DNA from 2 places in the Mesorhizobium sp. M0051 genome. Region 1 is predicted to be linked to the other one. Evidence: riboswitches for the same ligand, from Rfam matches in the RefSeq annotation. Region 1 holds a riboswitch; the other holds the start of a gene.
What was found. A riboswitch is a leader RNA that binds a small molecule or an ion and turns the genes downstream of it on or off. The one in region 1 is predicted to bind S-adenosylmethionine.

Region 1 (10,681 bases):
CTTCGCTCCTTCTATTCGACAACACTCGGCCAGTTCGCCGAGCGTTCGATCACCATGGCGTTGTCGTCGATATGGGCAGCCGTGCCCAACGAGCGGCTGGTCGGTCTCGGCTACACCTTGCCTTGGCTGGAGCGCTTCGGCACCGATGCCGAGCGGGTCTTCGCCTTCATGCCGGCAACGCAGGGCGCCGTAGTCTGGCCGGCGACGGGGCCGACGGCGACGGCGCTGGTCTTCGACGAGGAACTGCCGCTGGTCGATTCCTGCATCGACCGCATGCTGCTCGTCCATTCGCTCGAACATGTCGAGAACCCGCGTGAGACGCTGAACGAGATCTGGCGTGTGCTGTCGCCGGCGGGTCGGGTGGTCATCGTCGTCCCGAATCGGCGCGGCGTCTGGGCGCGCTTCGAGCACACGCCGTTCGGCAATGGCCGGCCTTTTTCGCGTGGACAGCTCACCGAATTGCTGCGCGAGGCGAATTTCACGCCCGCGTCCTGGTCCGATGCGCTTTTCTTCCCGCCATCGCGGCGGCGCTTCATGATGCAGTTCCACAATGTGCTCGAACGCGCCGGCCGGCGGCTGTGGCCGATCTTTTCCGGGGTCATCGTCGTCGAGGCGCAGAAGCGGCTCTATCAAGGCGTGCCGGTCGCCCAGCGCGCCTCGCGCCGCGTCTTCGTGCCCGTGCTGTCGCCGCATGGCGCCACCCGGCTTGGCCGTCGCAACGAGGTCGGGGATACCAAGTCATCGGTTGCGCGGGTGACGGCTTCGTGATCGGGGCAAGAGTGCCTGGCGTCGGTTCCCTGCCTATCTGTCGCAAGTGGAGTGACAGCGCACCTGGCAGTCCATTTGGACGACGGATGCCTGCAAGTCTCTCCAACCGGTTTCAGCACTGAACGCAAGGACCTCGGACATGGCTGATCAACCGGACTATGCCGCCATCGTCCAGCCGGTTGTGGTGGCGGTCGAAGCCAGCAGCCTGAGCGACCAGGTGGCGACGATCAGGAGGGCGCTGGCGGCATCGCCGGTTCGCAAATGGTTGCTCTGGACAGCGGTCGGCATGATGGCCGTGATCATCGCAACGTCGATCGGCCAGGTTCTGCTCAACCGCTGGAATCAGCCTTTCTACGACGCGCTCGCGCGGCGCGACATGGCGGCCTTCCTGCACCAGCTTCTCGTCTTTGCGGCAATAGCCGGTGGACTTCTGGTGCTCAATATCGGCCAGACCTGGCTCAACCAGATGATCCGGCTGAAGCTGCGCGAGGCGCTGACGCTGGATCTGATCGACCAGTGGACGCGGCCCGCGCGCGCCTTCCGGCTGGCCAATGCCGGTGCCATCGGCGTCAATCCCGACCAGCGCATGCAGCAGGATGCGGCGCACCTCTCGGACCTGTCGACCGACCTCGGTGTCGGGCTGCTGCAGTCATGCATCCTGCTCGTGTCCTTCGTCGGCGTGCTGTGGGAGCTGTCCTCAGGCTTCGTGTTCCACATCGGCGGAACCGCACTGGCCATACCGGGCTACATGGTCTGGGCCGCCATTCTTTATGCCGGCACCGCCTCCTGGCTGAGCTGGCTGGTTGGACGCCCGCTCATCAGCCTGAACAGCGACCGCTACACACGTGAAGCCGAGCTGCGCTCCTCGATGGTGCGCGTCAACGAAAATGTCGATGCCATTGCGTTGTACCATGGCGAGCCCGATGCCAGGCGGCGGCTCGAACTCGATCTCGGCACGGTGCTAGGCGCCATGCGGCGCATCTACAGCGCACAGATCAATCTAGCCTGGGTGACCGACTCTTATGGCTGGATCACCGTCGTCGCGCCAATCCTGGTCGCCTCGCCGGTGTACTTCGCAGGTGATATCAGTTTTGGCGGATTGATGATGGCGGTCGGGGCCTTCAACCAGGTCCATTCGTCGCTGCGCTGGTTCATCAACAACATCGGCAGCATCGCCGATTGGCGCGCCACGCTGATGCGCGTCGCCGATTTCCGCATCGCTCTCGACGAAATCGATGTGCTCCACGACACGGAAAGGCGCATCGAGTTCGGCGACAACGCCAATGGCAACCTGACTTTCGAGAAGCTCGAAGTGGCCTCGCCGGAGGGCTGCACGAGGCTCGCGGACCAGCATGTCGAAATCCGTCCCGGCGAGCGCGTCATGGTCATCGGCGAGGCGGGCGCCGGCAAGACGCTGTTCTTTCGTGCCATTGCCGGCCTGTGGCCATGGGGAAGCGGGCGGATCGGCCTGCCGGCGGCAGAAACCCTCATATTCGTGCCGCGCGTCCCTTATTTCCCGACCGGCACGTTGCGCGAGGTGCTTGATCACCCGAACGGACCCGCGCCGGCGAGTGACGCCGACATTTCGAAGGTGCTTGCAGAGGTCGGTCTTGAATGGCTGTCGTCGTCGCTCGACCGCGCCGGGCGATGGGACCACGAGCTGGGCGATGACGAACAGCGCTCGCTGGCCTTCGCCAGACTCGCCTTGCGGCAGCCGAAATGGGTGATCATCGATGAAGCACTGGATGCATTTGACGGCCCGTCGCTACGGCGAGTGCTGGCCATGCTCGAGAAGCGTTTGCCTGGGACTGCGATCCTCAACATAGGGCGCGGCCTGCACAACAATCAGTTCTTTCCGCGCGCGTTGACGATCGTCAAGGATACCGGCGCTCCCGCTCTGAAGCCCGCCCGCGTCAGGGCCGGCGCCATCGAACCGCCGCCAGTCGCTGCCCGCCGCAAGGCATAGACCGATGTTCATGTTCAGAGCGGTTCATCGTTTCACGGAAACGCCGATCCGCTCCAATCGTTTGTTTTGACGCAAATCCTAGGGGGAAGGCGCTATGCGCTTTTCCTGGGAAGGCCGTCCGATGCTTTTCCCAGAATTCCTCCGCGCAAAGCTTTATTCTGCCGTGATCGCGCCGCAAGCTTGTCCAGAGGAACAACCCTGGCGACGGCCATGCTTGATGCTTTGCGCCTGCTTGCCTGTCTTGCCTGCGCCCAGGCCGCCGCCTCGCCGCCGGATGCGCCGGCCGTCGACGTCGAGTTGGTGCTTGCAGTCGACATATCGCTGTCGATGGACGAAAAGGAGTTCGCCCTGCAGCGCGCCGGTTATGTCGAGGCGCTGCGACATCCTGACTTTATCAAGGCTGTTCGCGCCGGCGCCACCGGCCGGATCGCGCTCACCTATTTCGAATGGGCCGGCACGGTGCGTGACGACGCGGTCATCGGCTGGCAGATCATCGACAGCGCGGAGAGCGCCAACCTCTTTGCCGACAAGGTTGCGGCCCGCCCGTTCCGCAGCTTCCGCGGCACCTCGATTTCCGGTGCGCTGGCCTTCGGCACCGAGCTTTTCGATCACACTTCTTTCAAGGGCGAACGGAGCGTCATCGATATTTCCGGTGACGGTCCGAACAATATCGGGCCGCCGGTCACCGCCACGCGCGATGCGGCGACCGCAAAGGGCATCGTCGTCAATGGATTGCCAATCCTGATCAGTCCATCACCCACCTTCAGTCATCTCGACCAGTATTACGCGCAGTGCGTGAGCGGCGGGCCCGGTTCCTTTGTGCTGCCGATTTATGCGGCCGCCGAATTTTCGACGGCCATCCGGCGCAAGCTGATCCTCGAAGTAAGCGGCAATCAGGACGAGGCGAGAATCATGCCCGTCGACGTGGCGACGCCGATAGACTGTCTGCAGGGCGAACGGGATAGGCGGTTCTTGTCCGATCCGTATTTTCCGGAACTCGACCGGTGAGCCTTACTGGAACTTGTCGTGCATGTCGTAGTCTAGAACCGGTGGACACTTTTAGGCGACATGCAATTAGGCCGGTCGGGCGCCAAACTTGTCGCGGAACTCGTTGTAGAGATCGCGGCGCCAGCGCCGGCCGTGAATATAGCCGTGCATCAGTTCCGGCAGCGTGTAGCCGAGCGATTTCGACGAGCGATTGGCCATGTAGCCCTCAAATGCTTGAGGTATCCGGCCCCTGAGAATATCGGCGATAATCTGCCGCGAGATCATGTATGGCGGAATATGCGGGTAGGCGTCGGCAATATGCGGATGTTTGCCCATCAGGTTCGCATAGGCTTCGACATAGCCGTCACGGCGGCCTGAAATGGAGTTTTCCGAGTTGTATTTCGTCCAGTCGATGTCTTCGGACAACCGAGCGCCATGACGGCGCGCTAGCCGCAGCAGCAATTCCCGGTCCTGCATCCGGGTGATGTCGCTGTCATAACCGCCAATGCCCAGCAAGGCCTCGCGGCGAGCGGTTATCGCGGAGCCGGCGATGAAGATCGTCTGTGCGACCAGCGTCCGTTCCAGCATCGTCGGGCTCACGAACGCATCGCGATTGATGCAATTGGTGGCGCGATTGCCCTTCAGGGACACAAAAGAGCTGATCAATACCTGAAGTGCGGAATTGTCGTCGAAGCGGGCCAGGGTTCGTTCAAGCCGGTGCGGCAGGTAAACGTCGTCCGAATCGAGGAATGTCACCACGGGCGCCCGGGCCCGCTCGATGCCGGCATTCCTGGCGGCATTGGCGCCTCGCCATTTCGCACCGACATAAATCAGCCGCGGGTCTTGAATGCGGGCAAGTGCCGCCTCGGTTCCGTCGGTCGAGCCATCGTCAACGACAATATGCTCGAGCCTTGGCATGCTTTGGGAAAGCACGCTTTCCACGGCGCGCAACACCGTTTCGCGCCGGTTGTGGGTCGGCGTGATGACGGTAACGAGAGGTGTCGGATCTATGATCCCGGCCATGTCGTGTCAGCTGTTTCCCTGCGCAGAGCTGCGCGTCTATCCAGGACTTTTCGATTCTTGGAACGGTCGAATGGATCGAACTTCCTTTCCGCGACATCTCGTAGTCGATACGACGCTACAAAAAGCAACTGCCCGTGTCATCCACTTTACCGATACTCGACCCGCGCAAGCCAACGAATTCCCGTTATTAGCGCTCCATTTGCAACAGCATTGCCGAACAGAGCATTTACGAATCACCACGGAAGCGGCCTGCCGCTGCGGACAGCATATATTCCATTACCTCGGACGTAATCGTATTGTGCTCGGCGTTTCGACAGATTGCCTTGGGAGGCTGGCTTGTCGGCTGCCCTCCAAAGGGAAATTCAATCATGAGCGGAGGCCGATGGGGCTCGCCGACTGCGTCGAATATGCGCACAAGGCCACGGATGTCCTTGGCCAAACGTGAACTCTATTGCGACAAAGCGATATGCCTCAATTTTGGTTTATGAAGAGCGTCGGCTAGCTGTGCTCGACATAGTCAGGCAGCTTCTCAATTTTATCACCTACCATACCGGTGGCGAAGCTAAACTGGCCCCAGAATGCCAATCCATAAAATATCTGACCGACAATCAGGGAGAACGGAATTTGCCAAAGCGGCATCCCTGTGTCCCGAGCATGGCCCACAACGCGTCGTGTTGTGCGCCACGACATGGTGAACCACCGGCTGAAAGACTTGGCTACCCGTCGCATGCGGCCGGGCGAGGCAAGGTCCACAAATTTCCGGTCGGCATCGCGACCTGTTACCAAGGCGCGCCAGACAAAGAACCGCAAACCCCGCGGCGCATAGTGGTAGACGCGTGCGTTGACATTGCGAATCTCGTGACCCTGGCGTTGCAGATTACGCATCAGCAGGGTGCAAGAGACCTTGAAGCCATTGTTCTCCGGAAAAGGATTTTCCGCAAACCCGCTCCGGCGAAGGGCTACATTGTTCGCATTGATCGCCCGTTTTGAAGCAAATCGTCCGTCTCCGTGCGCCAAAGGGAAAAACCAGATCAGCGCAAACGTTCTCGACGCGAAATCGTCATGCAAAAGATGCGTAAATCCGTTTACGCAAATAACGCGGGGATCCTTAAAGGGCTCAAGAATCGTTGAGAGCCATCCCGATTCTGCAACCGTGTCGGAATCGGTCAGGACAACTACATCTGAATCCGCTTTCCGGATGCCATTGTTCTTGAGCTCATAATATCGACCGCCAGGGCAGGCAACAAAGGTCAAGTCGGCAACCTGCGCCAACTGCGGCGCTTCTCCCTTGATGTCGCTGTGAAGGGATTCCGCGTCGTCGTCCGTACCGGCGTGGGATATGATAACATCCGGTCTGGTGAAGCCGATCGACGAAACCGCAGCTATCTCACGCGCCAACGCGTTCAGCCCAACGCCGACTTCGTCCCAATCGACGGATCTAGCGTTCTCCATTTCCACGACGAGCGAATATGTTGTGGACTCTTCGTTTATCTCTGCGCCGGCCATTTATCAGCTTCCATGTGACTACACTCTACTCGTCCCAGTATAGAGGCAATCCTTGTCGATCAAGCGACGGCGTGTCGCAAGCTACCGCTTCAGCAAGAACACCGCCTGCTGGCCGAAGAAATTCCAGAACCACCACGGCATCGACAGACCGATCTTCTGGCCGTTGGCGTCGAGTGCCGTCGCCTTCTCCACTGTCGCACCGAGTTCGTCGCACAGATTGACGAAGTCGCGGATGGTGCAGAAATGGATATTGGGCGTGTCGTACCAGGAATAGGGCAGGTCCTTTGTCACCGGCATGCGACCCTGGATGAATAGCGACAGGCGCACCCGCCAATGGCCGAAATTGGGAAAGGATACGATGGCGCGGTTGCCGATCCTGAGCAGTTCGTCGAGCACCAGCTTCGGGTTGCGGGTGGCCTGCAGCGTCTGCGACAGGACGACGAAGTCAAAGCCCTTGTCGGGATAGAATTCGAGATCCTTGTCGGCATCGCCCTGGATGACCGAGAGGCCGCGCGCCACGCATTCGTTGACGCCGCGCTGCGACAGCTCCAACCCACGGCCGTCGACCTGCTTGGTGTCCTGCAGCAATTCGAGCAGCGAGCCGTCGCCCGAACCGACATCGAGCACGCGGGACTGCGGCGGGATGAGATTGGCGACGACCTCGAGGTCGACGCGCTGGTCGCGGTTGACACTCATGATGCCGCCTCCTGCGTGGAGCATGATCCTGGACAGACCAGTCCGCAACTTTCCAGGGTCATGCGCTGAGCCCTCTCGCCCGGGCCGCCGAGCCGATGAAGCCGTTGATGGCGGCAAACAGTTCCGGCTCGTCCAGCAGGAAGGCATCGTGGCCGCGATCGGTCTCGATCTCGACGAAGGACACCGAGGCGCCGGCGGCGTTCAGCGCATGCACGATCGAGCGGCTCTCCTCGGTCGGAAACAGCCAATCCGACGTGAAGGACACCAGGCAGAAGCGGGTTTTGGTACCGGCAAAAGCGTCGGCCAACCGGCCGCCATGGTCGGCTGCAAGGTCGAAATAGTCCATCGACCGGGTCATGTAGAGGTAGGAATTGGCGTCGAAGCGATCGACGAAGGTCATGCCCTGGTGGCGCAGATAGCTTTCGATCTGAAAGTCGGCGTCGAAGCCGAAGGTCAGCGCTTCGCGATCCTGCAGATTGCGGCCGAATTTCCGGTGCAGCGCGGCCTCCGACAGATAGGTGATGTGGGCGGCCATGCGCGCCACCGCCAAGCCTTTTTCCGGGCGTTTGCCGTGCTCGAAATATTTGCCGCCATGCCAGTCCGGATCGGCCATGACAGCTTGCCGGCCGACCTCGTGGAATGCGATGTTCTGCGAGGAATGGCGCGCGCCGGTAGCGATCGGCAGCGCCGAGAAGACGCGCTCCGGATAGCTCGACGCCCATTCCAGCACCTGCATGCCACCCATCGAGCCGCCGAGCACGCAGAAAAGCTTTTCGATGCCGAAATGGTCGATCAGCATCTGCTGCGCGCGCACCATGTCACGGATGGTGATGATCGGCAGGTCGAGCCCATAGGGCTTGCCGGTGATGGGATTGGTCGAGGCCGGGCCGGTGGAACCAAGACAACCACCGATGACGTTGGAGCAGATGACGAAGAAGCGGCTGGTGTCGATGATCTTGCCGGGGCCGATCAGCACTTCCCACCAACCCGGCTTGCCGGTCACCGGATTGGTGCTGGCGACGTGCTGGTCGCCGGTCAGGGCATGGCAGACGAGGATAGCGTTGGAGCGGGCGTCGTTCAGCGTGCCATAGGTCTGGTAGGCGATCTGGAACGGCGACAGCAGCGTGCCAGCGTCGAGCTTGAGCGGCTTGTCAGGCCCAAAACGCAAGACCGGGCTCGACGGCTGGTCGGCCTCGTTGTTGGTTTTGCGAGCACGCAGAGCGGCCATTGCATCCATCTCACACCTTGATCCCTGCACCGTGCTTTTCGAAAATCGATGCCGATGCGGTGTCCGGCCGGCGCGGGCAATAAAAAACCGGCATTGCAGTCGCAAAGCCGGTTACAGGATGCAAACGGCCCTTTAGCAAGTTGTTTAACGTGGCTGCAAGCCGACCGGCCAAATCACCACGGTAGTTCGTACCCCCTTCTAGGGCTGCGGCAGGCCGGCGTCAACGGCCAGCCATTGTCCGGAGGCGGTCACCTCTCGACATTGCGGGCCACGGCTTGTATTTCCGCTGCGGCTTCCCTGAGGAAGCGTTCTCGACGGATTTTGCGACATGAGCCAGACACCGGACAAGGCACGTCCAACCCCGCGCGCGGGCATCATGGACATCGACGCCTATGTGCCGGGTAAGAGCACGGCGCCTGCCGGCGTCGCCAAGGTCTACAAGCTTTCGTCGAACGAGAACCCGCTCGGTTCCTCGCCAAAAGCGATCGAAGCCGCGCGCGAGATTGCCGGAAAGCTCGACGTCTATCCCGACGGCACCGCCAGGCGGCTGCGCGAAGCGATCGCCGAAGTGCACGGTCTCAACCCGGCCAACATCATCTGCTCGAACGGTTCCGACGAGATCCTCGGCCTGCTGGCGCAGACTTATCTGGCGCCCGGCGACGAGGCTGTCATCACCGAACACGCCTTCATGGTCTACAAGATCTACATCCAGTCGGCGGGTGCCGTTCCGGTGACGATCAAGGAAAAAGAGGAGCGCGCCGACATCGACGCCATCCTGGCCGCCATCACGCCGCGCACCAAGATCGTGTTCCTCGCCAATCCCAACAACCCGACCGGCACCTATGTGCCGTTCCAGGAGGTGCGCCGGCTGCATTCCGGTTTGCCAAGGCATGTGCTTCTGGTGCTCGACGCCGCCTATGCCGAATATGTCCGCCGCAACGATTACGAAGCCGGCATCGAGCTGGTCGGCAGCGCCGAGAACGTGGTGATGACCCGTACTTTCTCGAAGATCGGCCTTGGTGGAGCGCGGATCGGCTGGATGTACGCGCCGATGCATATCGTCGACGCGATCAACCGCGTGCGTGGCCCCTTCAACGTCAATGCAACGGCGATCGAGGCCGGCATCGCGGCGATCCGCGACCGCGCCCATGTCGAGCGCAGCGTCGCGCACAACGAGACCTGGCTGGCATGGTTGAGCGAGGAGTTCACCAAGCTTGGGCTGCGGGTGACGCCGAGCGTCGGCAATTTCGTCCTTATTCATTTTCCCGAGGACAACAAGCATTCCGCAGCTGCGGCGGACGAGTATCTAACGGCGCGCGGCTATATATTGCGGCGCGTTTCCGGCTACGGCTTTCCCAACGCGCTGCGCATGACCGTCGGCACCGAAGAGGCCAATCGCGGCGTTGTCGCCGCACTCACGACATTCCTGAAAAGCTAGAACACCATGACATCACCGATGTTTGAAAAGATCGCGCTGGTCGGCATCGGCCTGATCGGCTCGTCGCTGGCCCGCGTCATCCGCCGCGAGGGGCTGGCTGGCCGCGTAGCCATCTCGACCCGCAGTGCCGCGACGCTGGCGCGAGCGAAAGAACTTGGGCTGGGTGATTCCTACACCACCGATGCGAGCGAAGCGGTCAGGGATGCCGATCTGGTCATCGTCTCGGTGCCGGTCGGCTCGTCCGGCACGGTCGCCGAGGAAATTGCGCCTTCATTGAAGCCGGGCGCGATCCTCACCGATGTCGGCTCGACCAAGGCATCTGTCATCGCGCAGATGCAGCCTTATGTGCCAGCCGGCGTTCACTTTATTCCCGGTCATCCGCTGGCGGGCACAGAGAAATCCGGCCCCGATGCCGGGTTTGCCGACCTATTCGACAATCGCTGGTGTATCTTCACGCCGCTGCCCGATACTGACCCGGACGCGCTGGAACGGCTGTCGGAATTCTGGCGCCGCTGCGGCGCCAACATCGACACGATGGATCCTCAGCATCACGACATGACGCTGGCCATCGTCTCGCATTTGCCGCACATCATCGCCTACAATATCGTTGGCACCGCCGATGATCTGCAGTCGGTAACCAAGTCCGAGGTGATCAAGTATTCGGCTTCGGGCTTCCGCGACTTCACCCGCCTTGCCGCTTCCGACCCGACCATGTGGCGGGACGTATGCCTGCACAACAAGGATGCAATCCTCGAAATGCTGGCGCGGTTCTCGGAAGACCTAGCGTCGTTGCAACGCGCGATTCGCTGGGGTGACGGCGAAAAACTCTTCGACCTGTTCACCCGCACCCGCGCCGTGCGCCGCTCGATCATCGAGGCCGGCCAGGACATCGACGTGCCCGATTTTGGCCGTCAGGCGGTCGAACACCCGGCCAAGACTTAAATTCGTTTCAGGCAGGCCAGGTCGCCGCAACCATCGCCAGCGTCTCGGCTCTATTCGGTGCACCAAGCCTGCCGCCGAAGCGCAGGCATTTGAGCGCGGCGGCCGCACTGGCAAAGCGCAAAGCATG
Region 2 (10,681 bases), on a different contig from region 1:
CCCCCTCTGGCCTGCCGGCCATCTCCCCCTCAAGGGGGGAGATTTCTGCTTCAATAGATATCGAAGTCGAAATACTTAGCCTGGATCTTCTTGTAGGTGCCATCGGCGACAATCGCGTCGATGGCCGCATTGAGCTTGTCGCGCAGTGCCGTGTCTTCCAGGCGGACGGCAATGCCGGCTTGTGTCTCCGTGCCCTTGACGTCGCCGACCAGCTTGCAGCAGCCCTCGCTTGCCTTCTTCAGCCAGTCCATCAGCACGAACTTGTCCGAGATCACGGCGTCAAGCCGGCCGTTGGTCAGGTCGGTGATCGCTTCTTCCTGGGTCGGGTAGAGTTTGGCCTCGGCGCCCGCTTTGCCATAGGTATTCTGGGCATAGTCGGCCTGAGTGGTCGAGGCCTGGGCGCCGACTGTCTTGCCTGCAAGCGCCGCCGGTTCGGTCGAGGTGAGGTCGCTGTCCTTCGGCGCCACCAGAGCGAGCGGTGTCGTGTAGTATTTGTTGGTGAAGGAGACCTGCTTCTTGCGCTCCTCGGTGATGCTCATCGAGGCGATGATGGCGTCGAACTTCTTCGCTTGCAGGGCCGGAATGATGCCATCCCAGTCCTGTGTGACGATTTCGCACTCGACCTTCATCTGCGCACAGAGCGCGTTGGCGATATCGATATCGAAGCCTTCGACTTTGCCGTCCGAGGTGATGGTGTTGAACGGCGGATAGGCGCCCTCGGTGCCGATCTTGATTTTCTCAGCTGCCTGCACCGACAGAGAGCCAGCCGCCATCGCCAGCATGGCAGCGCCTGCTGCCGATATGATCCATTTCGAAATCTGCATTTTCTTGGTTCCCCTTGAACGCCGCCAGCTTGACGACCAGGAAGGCAACCAAGCATGGCGAGCCAGCCCAGGCAAGTATTTTGCCTGTGGGTAATGGGTTCAGCGCGCGGGGCGGAAATGCTTTGACAGCTTCAAACCCTGCGCCTGGTAGTTGGAGCCGAGATCGGTGCCATAGAGCGCCTGCGGCCGCTTCAGCATGTGCTCGTAGACCAGCCGGCCGACGATCTGGCCATGGTCGAGGATGAACGGCACTTCGTGGCTGCGCACTTCGAGCACCGCCCGGCTGCCGGTGCCACCGGACGCCGAATGGCCGAAGCCCGGATCGAAGAAGCCAGCATAGTGGACGCGGAATTCGCCGACCAGCGGATCGAAGGGCGTCATCTCGGCGGCGTAGAGCGGTGGCACATGCACCGCTTCCTGGCTCACAAGAATGTAGAATTCATCGGGGTCGAGCACCAGTTCGCCAGCGCCGCTCTTGTGGATCGGCTCCCAGAAGTCGACGACCTCCTGCGCGGCGCGCTTGTCGACATCGACGAGACCGGTGTGATGCTTGCCGCGGTAGCCGACCAGACCGCTTTGATCGCCGTTCAGGTCGATCGACAGCGCGATGCCGCCGCCGGAAATGTTGGGCGGATCCGTCGCGACCAATATCTGCGCGCGATGCAACTGGTGCAGTTCGGCTTCCGACAGCAGCGCATTGCCGGTGCGGAAACGGATCTGCGACAGTCGCGAACCGGTGCGCGCGACGATCGGGAAAGTGCGCGGGCTGACCTCCAGAAAGAGCGGGCCTTGATAGCCGGCGGCGATCTTGTCGAACTCGTGGCCGCGATCAGTCATGACGCGGGTAAAGATGTCGAGCCGCCCGGTCGAGCTCTTGGGATTGGCAGAGGCCGAAATCTTGGCTGGCAATGCCAGGCTTTCGAGCAAGGGCACGATATAGACGCAGCCGGTCTCCAGCACCGCGCCCTCGGTCAGATTGATCTCATGCAGCTTCAGCCGGTCAAGCTTTTCCGAAACCTTGTGGTTGGGACCCGGCAGGAAGGAGGCACGCACCCGCCAGGCCTTGTCGCCGAGCCGGAGATCAAGACTGGCCGGCTGGATCTGGTCGGCATCGAGCGCACGCGCCGACTTCAGCGCGCCGGACTGGAAGAGCGCCGAAATGTCCTGATCGGGAAGAATGCCTGTTTGCCGCAAAGCTGACTCCGCTGCAACGCCGCTGGTACAAACCTCTTAATCAAGCCGGCAATTGACGCAAGCGTGGCGCGGGTCTAAAGGGTCGTTATCCCGTGGTGATTTGGCCGGTCGGCTTGCAGCCACGTTAAACAAGTCGCTAAAGGACCGTCGGGCCGCAAGGCCGTATGGACCGGTTGCGACTTTCGCGGCCGGTTTTTTTGTGTCTGGAAGAAGAGCGATGAGCACCAACAAGCGCAACTGGAAGCCTCAGACGGCACTCGTGCACAGCGGAACGCTGCGTTCCGGTTTCGGCGAAACGTCGGAAGCGATTTACCTCACCCAGGGCTACGTCTACGAAACGGCGCAGGCCGCCGAAGCCCGTTTCAAGGGTGAGGAGCCGGGCTTCATCTATTCGCGCTACGCCAATCCGACCGTCGACATGTTCGAAAAGCGCATGTGCGCGCTCGAGGGCGCCGAGGACGCCCGCGCTACTGCCTCCGGTATGGCTGCGGTAACGGCAGCGCTTCTGTGCAGCGCCAAGGCCGGCGACCATATCGTGGCGGCCCGTGCACTGTTCGGCTCCTGCCGGTGGGTGGTCGAGACGCTGGCGCCAAGATACGGCATCGAGGCGACGCTGGTCGACGGCACCGACATCGCCAATTGGGAAAAGGCGGTCAAGCCGAACACCAAGCTGTTCTTTCTGGAAAGCCCGACCAACCCGACGCTGGAGGTGATCGATATCGCCGCGGTTGCCTCGCTCGCCAATTCCATCGGCGCCAGGCTGATCGTCGACAATGTCTTTGCCACGCCCTTGCAACAGAAGCCCTTGCAACTCGGCGCCCACATCGTCGTCTATTCGGCGACCAAGCACATTGACGGCCAGGGGCGCTGTCTCGGCGGCGTCATCCTGTCGGACAAGAAGTGGATCGACGAGAACCTGCATGACTATTTCCGCCACACCGGGCCCAGCCTGTCGCCCTTCAACGCCTGGACGCTGCTGAAGGGCCTGGAGACGCTGCCGCTGCGCGTGCGCCAGCAGACGGAAAGCGCCGGCAAGATCGCGGATTTCCTGGCCGAGCGGCCGGAAATCGCCCGCGTCATCTATCCCGGCCGCGCCGACCACCCGCAGGCTGATGTCGTAGAGAAGCAGATGTCGGGCGGCTCGACGCTGATCTGCCTGGATGTCAAAGGCGGCAAGCAGGCGGCCTTCGCCTTGCAGAACGCGCTCGACATCGTGCTGATCTCCAACAATCTCGGCGATGCCAAGAGCCTGATCACCCATCCGGCGACGACAACTCACAAGAACCTGAGCGATGAGGCGCGCGCCGAACTCGGCATCGGGCCGGGCACGCTCAGACTGTCGGTTGGCCTGGAAGACACCGAAGATCTGCTTGAGGATATCGCGCAGGCGCTAAAGGCCAAATAGCAAGCCTTTGGCTTTCAGGCGCCGGATGGCGTCTCTTCCAGCTTGGCCGCCTTGGTGCCGATGGTCATCGCGTTGCCGCGCCACTCGACGGCACCGCCGAGCCAGCCGCGCGCCCACATCGCAGGCAGGATCAGGTCGCGCGTGGCCATCGCCGCGACCATGCGTGGCGACAGGCACCAGCCCTTTGACCGGGCCAGGACGCACTCGGGAAGGTAGAAGGCTGCCAGTACGGCAATGGCGGTTGCCCAGGGGCTGATGCCTCCGCTTGCCGCCGCGATCAGCGCCAGCACCAGCGGCACCACTGCGCCGGTCAGGATTTCAGGCGTGAAGAACAGCGGAAAGGTGACGCGGCGCAGGCGCGCCCAACGGGCCTGGCGCGACCAGATCTCGCCAAATGTGCGCCGGCCGAGCGGCTGCTCGAAGGGCGCGGCGACGAGATTGACGCGCAGGCCGAGGCCATTGACCAGCTTGGTCGCTGCGGCGTCCTCGGCGATCTCGGCGGCCAGCGCGCGAATGCCGCCATTGGCATCGAGAATCGGCTTGTTCCAGAGCATGCTCTTGCCTTGGGCAAAGCCAAGCCCAAGCGCCTCGCCCGCATATTGCCAGCGCGCCTGCAGCGTGTTGAGGAAAGCGCATTCGACTTCAGCCCAGAAGCCGGCCGGTCGCGAGCCGATTGGCGTCGAGCAGACAAGGCCGGTATTGGGTCGCCATGCAGCCATCAGGTGCTGGACGTAGTCTCTCGGCATCAGCACGTTGGAATCGGCCAGGACAACCCAGTCGTGCCGCGCCGCTTCCCAGCCCTTGACGCAATTGTTGAGCTTCGGATTGGCGCTGATACGGTCGTCGCCGACCAGCAGCCGGGCCGGCACCTTGGGAAACCGGGCAATCGCCCTGTTTATCAGCCTGACCACTGGATCGTCGGCATGGGCAACACAGAAGATCAGCTCGTAACGCGGCCAGTTGAGCGAGAAGGCGCGCTCCAACGTCTCGAGGGTGAACGGCTCAACGCCACGCGACGGCACGACGATCGACACCGGCCGCGGCTTGCCGGCCGGCGGCGCCATAGCGCGGCGCCGTTTCAGACGCGAAGCCGCAAGCACGATGCTGGCGAGATTTGAGAGGATGAGAGCAATTGAAAGCGTGGCGACTACGAGAGTGAGTTCCATCGAGATCCGGTAACTCCAGAAAAACCGGCCCGCCAGAACAATCTAGCCGGCATGACGACTGATCTCAACAGTTCGACAGAGCGCCCGAGTCGCGCGGCATTGATTGGCGCACACCATCATTGATCATTGTCACGTGTCACTTAAATGACATTCTTTGCCGGCACCTGCCCTGCAGACCGCGACGATAGGACGCGCACCGTTGACCGGCCACCACGGAGCGCCGAAAGTTGCCGGATTGTATTGGAGCCGCTTATGTACAGCGCCGTCACGCGCAACATCGAAGTGCAGGTCAGGCCGTTCTATCTGGAGGATCGCTCGGATCCGTCCGAGAACCGCTATGTCTGGGGCTATCAGATAACGATCGACAATCAGTCGGACGATTCCGTCCAGCTGTTGTCGCGCTATTGGCACATCACCGATGGCACTGGGCGGGTCGAAGAGGTACGCGGCCCCGGCGTCGTCGGCGACCAGCCCGAACTCAATCCCGGCGACAGCTACCAGTACACGTCCGGTTGCCCGCTCTCGACACCGTCCGGCATCATGGTCGGGCACTACACGATGCGCAACAAGCGGGGCGAGACGTTCGACATCGCCATCCCCGCATTTTCACTCGACCTGCCGGGGACGCGTCGGACCGTGAATTAGCGTCCTTCTCCCGTCGCTATACGGGAGAAGGAAGGGACACTCTACTGCGCCGCAAACTCCGCCGGGTCGAAGTCATATTGCTTCGAGCAGAATTCGCAGGCGACGTGGATGCCGCCGTCCTCGGTGCTGTCCTTGATCTCCTGGGCGGAAAAACCCTCGAGGATGCCGCGGATCTTGTCCCGGGAGCACGAGCACAGGTCGGCGACCGGAACGCCGCCGAAAACGCGCACGCCATGCTCGTGGAACAGCCTGTAGAGCAGCCGCTCGGCGCCGATGGTCGGATCGATCAGTTCAGTCGGCTCGGTGGTGCCGAGCAGCGCCAGCAACTCCTGCCAGGAATTGTCGGCCGGATCGTGGATCTCCTCGCGCGGATCGCCATCGCCGCCCGGCAGATCCGGCACGCGCATGCGCTCGGGCGACTGTGGCAGGAACTGCGCCAGGATGCCACCGGCGCGCCACTGCTCACGGGTGCCGCCCGGGCCGGGCGTCAAGAGCTTGGCCACCGACAGCCTGAGATCGGTCGGAATCTGCTCCGACTGACGGAAATAGGTACGCGCCGCATCTTCCAGCGTCTCGCCGTCGAGTTGGACGATACCCTGATAGCGCTGCGTGTGGGCGCCCTGATCGATGGTCAGCGCCAGCACGCCCGTGCCGAGCAGGGTCTGCTGGGACGTTTCGCCCGCCGCGACCAGCGCCTCCAGCCGGTCGGCATCGAAACGTGCATAGGCGCGCAGCGCCGAGGGCGTGGAAAAATCCGCGACCAGCATGTCGACAGGCCCGTCGGTGCGGGTCTGCAGGATGAACTTGCCCTCGAATTTGAGCGAGGTGCCGAGCAGCACCGTCAGCACGCACGCCTCCGCCAGCAGCCGGGCGACCGGCTCGGGATAATCGTGGCGGCTGAGGATGGCATCGAGCATCGGCCCGAGTTGGACGGTGCGGCCGCGCACGTCGAGCGGGCCGACTTCGAAGGGCACGACATGATCGTCGCCGGCGTAGCCGAATTCGCCGAGTTTGGGGTGATGTTCAGTCACTCGATAGGTTTCCAACATAACAAAGCTCCAGGGCGCGGCCATGCCGCCCTCTCGGGAGCATGCGTCGAAACGCGCTTGATTTGCGTGATGCGGCGCAAATAGGCATCACGCGCCCGGAGATCAAGCTCCCAGAGATCAAGCTCCCAGAGATCAAGCGCCGAGGCACCAGGCGAGCACGGCCTTCTGGGCATGGAGCCGGTTCTCGGCCTCGTCGAAGACCACCGAGTGCGGCCCGTCGATGACTTCGTCGGTCACCTCTTCGCCGCGATGCGCCGGCAGGCAGTGCATGAACAGCGCGTCCGGCTTGGCCCTGGCCATGAGCTTGGCATTGACCTGGTAGGGCGAGAACACGTTGTGGCCGCGGGCGCGATGCTCCTGGCCCATCGACACCCAGCAATCGGTGACGATGCAGTCGGCCTGGTCGACAGCTTCCTCGGGCGAACGGGTGAAATGCAGCTTGCCGCCATGCGCCTGCGACCAGTCGATATGCTTTTGTGCCGGTTCGCTTCCCTCGGGGACGGCGACGTTGAGATTGAAGCGGAAGCGCGCAGAGGCCTCGAGCAGCGAATGCAGCACATTGTTGCCGTCGCCGGTCCAGGCGATGGTTTTGCCGGCGACCGGACCTCGATGCTCCTCGAACGTCATGATATCGGCCATCAGCTGGCAGGGATGGGTGTCGTCAGTCAGTCCGTTGATCACCGGCACGGTTGCGTTCTCGGTCAGCTCCAGCAGCCGCTCATGCGAGGTGGTGCGGATCATGATCGCGTCGACATAGCGCGACAGCACCTTGGCGGTGTCGGCGATGGTCTCGGAACGGCCGAGCTGCATCTCGGTGCCGGTCAGCATGATGGTCTCGCCGCCAAGCTGGCGCATACCGACGTCGAAGGACACACGCGTGCGCGTCGACGGCTTGTCGAAGATCATCGCCAGCACCTTGCCTTCGAGCGGCTTGGTGCGCTCGCCAGCCTTGAGGCGGGCCTTTCGCACCACCGCATCGTCCAGCATCAGGCGCAGATCGCCTTCGGAGACAGCGGAAAGATCGGTGAAATGGCGAACTGACATCAGCAATGGTTCCGGGATTACTTCGCGGCGGCGGGGGCGCGCGCCGCCCCCAGGCCCTTGGCGCCGGCGCGGATGCGGTTGAGCGCGTCGTGAATCTCGGCGTCGGTGACGGTTAGCGGCGGCAACAGGCGAATGACGTTGTCACCGGCCGGAACCGCCAGCAGGTGCTGGTCACGCAATGCCATGTTCACCTTGGTGTTGGGCATGGCGCATTTGAGGCCGAGCATCAGCCCGGTACCCCTGATGTCCTCGATGACCTCGGGAAACTCGTCGGCGACCGACGCGAGCCCCTGCTTCATCAGCAGCGCCTTGCGTTGGACGTCCTCGAGGAAGCCCTCTTCCAGCACCACGTCGAGCACGGCGTTGCCGACCGCCATGGCCAGTGGATTGCCGCCGAACGTGGTGCCATGCACGCCAGCGGTCATGCCGACGGCCGCTTCGTCGGTTGCAAGGCAGGCGCCCATCGGGAAGCCACCGCCAATGCCCTTGGCGATCGCCATGATGTCGGGGGTGACACCGGCCCATTCATGCGCGAACAGCTTGCCGGTACGGCCAATGCCGCACTGGACCTCGTCGAAGATCAAGAGCAGGCCGTGCTGCTCGCACAATTGCCGCAGCCGCTTCAGCGATTGCGTCGGCACCTGCCTGATGCCGCCCTCGCCCTGCACCGGTTCGATCAGGATCGCCGCCGTCTCTGGCGTGATCGCCTTTTCGGCGGCGTCGATGTCATCGAAGCCGACCTGGTCGAAGCCTTCGACCTTGGGCCCGAAACCCTCGAGGTACTTGTATTGACCGCCCGCCGCGATGGTCGCCAGGGTGCGGCCGTGGAAGGCGCCTTCGAAGGTGATGACGCGAAAGCGCTCGGGATGTCCTTTGACGAAATGGTAGCGTCGCGCCGTCTTGATCGCGCATTCGAGCGCCTCGGCGCCGGAATTGGTGAAGAACACCTTGTCGGCGAAGGTGGCGTCGACCAGCCGCTCGCCCAGCCGGCTCTGCCCCGGAATCTCGTAGAGGTTGGAGACATGCCACAGCTTGGCTGCTTGTGCGGTGAGTGCGGCGACCAGATGCGGGTGGCTGTGGCCCAGCGAATTGACGGCGATGCCGCCCGCGAAATCGAGATATCGCTCGCCCTTGTCGGTAACCAGCCAAGTGCCTTCCCCATGGTCGAAGGCCAGGGGTGCTCGAGCAAAGGTCTCGTAAAGCGCCGAACCGCTCATTATATGCGTCTCCGGTACCGGAAAATCAAAAAAGCCGCCAAAGCGGCGGCTTGTGCGGCTTATCGTGTTTTTCGGCCATGAAGTCAACGAAAACGTCGCGTAGTGGCGCGCGGCAAGCCCTCCGACGAGACGCCAGCTCATAAGCGACCGGGCAAGTTGGGGAAAACCGAAAAAACCGATTCGTGTTGCACTTGGGACTCTTGTCACCGAGTCAGCGCATAAGGTAATTGTAGTTGAGAAATAACTAGATTTCGTGCGGCGGACCTAATCACCAGATATATGTGGTGTCTGCCCCGGTAAATGTTGCCGGGTCGGGAGTGGATTCCGATTGCCGCACGCTTAGCAGGAGCGCGGTCTCATGAACTGGACTGACGAGCGGGTAGAACTTCTCAGGAAATTGTGGTCGGAGGGTCTGAGCGCAAGCCAGATTGCCGCGCAGCTTGGAGGGGTCAGCCGCAACGCGGTCATCGGCAAGGTGCACCGGCTGAAACTGTCGGGCCGCGGCCGTTCGACCGCCACGCCGGCACGCCAAAAGAAGGCGACGCAAGGGGCGACCGTTCAGAAATCGGTATCGCGCGCAGCAACTGCTGTGCGTCACGTCACGACGTCGATCGGCGCGACGGCCCTGCAGACGCAGTTCGACGCCGAACCGGTGGCACGCCACTACATCCGCCCGGTCGAGAATGTCGTGTTGCCGATCTCGCGGCATCTACAACTCGTCGAGTTGACCGAGCGGACCTGCAAATGGCCGAACGGCGATCCGCTTTCGGAGGACTTCCATTTCTGCGGCAACGAGGCCGCCGAAACCGGTCCCTACTGCAAGTACCACGCCCGCGTGGCGTTCCAGCCGGCATCGGAGCGGCGGCGGAGCCGCTGAGCGAATAGCGAATAGCGAATAGCGAATAGCGAATAGCGAATAGAAACGGCTGGTTTTCTGTGACAGGAAGCAAGCCGTCTTTTGCTACTCCCTACTCGCTATTCGCTACTCGCTATTCGCTACTCGCTATAATTCGCTCTCTATTCGCCCTCTTTCACAGCCACCCATTCTTGCGAAATCGCCAGTAGAGGAACGTGCAGATCAGCGCGATCGTGGCCAGCACCATCGGGTAGCCGTATTCCATCTTCAGTTCCGGCATATCGCTGAAATTCATGCCGTAGATGCCGGCGAATGCCGTCGACACCGCCAGGATGGCTGCCCAGGAGGCGAGCTTCTTGGAGATCGCCGTTTCCTGGCTCTGGCCGACCAGCAGGCTGGCTTCGAAGGCGAACGCCAGCACCTCGCGCAGGCTGTCGATCTTCTCTTGAACGGTGCGAATGTGATCGGTGACGTCGCGAAACAGCGGGTGCATGGCTGTATGAATCTGTGGCAGCTCGGCACTGGTCAACCGACGGCAGACTTCGACCAGCGGCAGCGCTGCGTTGCGCAGGCGCAAAAGGTCGCGGCGCAGCATATAGAGCCGCTCGATGTCGGGACCGGTCATCGGCTTCAGCAAAACCCTGTCCTCGATCACCTCGACCTCGTCCTCGATCTGCTCGAGCACCGGCATGTAATTGTCGACGATGAAATCGAGAATGGCGTAGAGGACGAAATCCTCCCCCTTGGCCAGCGAATGCGGGCAGCTTTCCCAGTGCTGACGAACGGCGGCATAGGACGTCGAGGGGCCGTGCCTGACGCTGACAATATAGCCGCTGCCGACGAACAAATGGGTCTCGCCGAAGGTGACCCGACCGTCGATCAGCTGCGCGGTGCGGGCGACGATGAACAAGGCATCGCCATATTGCTCGATCTTCGGCCGCTGGTGCGGGTGCTCGGCATCCTCGATCGCCAGCTCATGCAGGTGAAATTGCGCCTGGACGCGCAGCAGCAGGTTGCGGTCGGGCTCGAGCAGGCCAATCCAGACGACATGACCGGATTTCTTTGCCCATTCGCCGGCTTCCTCGATGGGGATGTCGGCAATGCGACGTCCGGCCGTGTAGACGCCGCAAGCGATGATGCCGGAAGCCGACGCAGCCTCCGGGATCAGGTTCCGAACGTTTTCCATCACGACCTCCCGAAGCAAATCCGCGGACGAGGATAGAGGCAAAGCCCGGAAAGCTTAGCTTAATTCGTGCGCCGGTTCGAGAGGCGGCCGTTCAC

Region 2: another riboswitch for S-adenosylmethionine. It lies ahead of NKJ90_RS08540 (O-succinylhomoserine sulfhydrylase); the one in region 1 lies ahead of metX (homoserine O-acetyltransferase MetX).

The regions. Positions count from the first base shown of each region.
Region 1 is NZ_JAMYUT010000014.1:83,495-94,175, reverse strand. Features, by position in the region: gene NKJ90_RS16485 (class I SAM-dependent methyltransferase) at 1-768, shown strand, start outside; gene NKJ90_RS16480 (ABC transporter ATP-binding protein/permease) at 908-2,734, shown strand; gene NKJ90_RS16475 (DUF1194 domain-containing protein) at 2,945-3,742, shown strand; gene NKJ90_RS16470 (glycosyltransferase family 2 protein) at 3,809-4,744, opposite strand; gene NKJ90_RS16465 (hypothetical protein) at 4,815-5,189, shown strand; gene NKJ90_RS16460 (glycosyltransferase) at 5,243-6,250, opposite strand; gene metW (methionine biosynthesis protein MetW) at 6,332-6,946, opposite strand; gene metX (homoserine O-acetyltransferase MetX) at 7,005-8,174, opposite strand; SAM riboswitch at 8,287-8,364, opposite strand; gene hisC (histidinol-phosphate transaminase) at 8,503-9,612, shown strand; gene NKJ90_RS16440 (prephenate/arogenate dehydrogenase family protein) at 9,619-10,554, shown strand; partial or broken gene NKJ90_RS16435 (sugar kinase) at 10,562-10,681, opposite strand, start outside.
Region 2 is NZ_JAMYUT010000006.1:112,331-123,011, forward strand. Features, by position in the region: gene NKJ90_RS08530 (ABC transporter substrate-binding protein) at 51-824, opposite strand; gene NKJ90_RS08535 (2'-deoxycytidine 5'-triphosphate deaminase) at 924-2,018, opposite strand; SAM riboswitch at 2,101-2,178, shown strand; gene NKJ90_RS08540 (O-succinylhomoserine sulfhydrylase) at 2,236-3,423, shown strand; gene NKJ90_RS08545 (ceramide glucosyltransferase) at 3,438-4,589, opposite strand; gene apaG (Co2+/Mg2+ efflux facilitator ApaG/CorD) at 4,842-5,234, shown strand; gene NKJ90_RS08555 (Hsp33 family molecular chaperone) at 5,276-6,307, opposite strand; gene argF (ornithine carbamoyltransferase) at 6,416-7,327, opposite strand; gene NKJ90_RS08565 (aspartate aminotransferase family protein) at 7,345-8,544, opposite strand; gene NKJ90_RS08570 (GcrA family cell cycle regulator) at 8,903-9,421, shown strand; gene NKJ90_RS08575 (magnesium and cobalt transport protein CorA) at 9,576-10,586, opposite strand; gene phoU (phosphate signaling complex protein PhoU) at 10,678-10,681, opposite strand, start outside.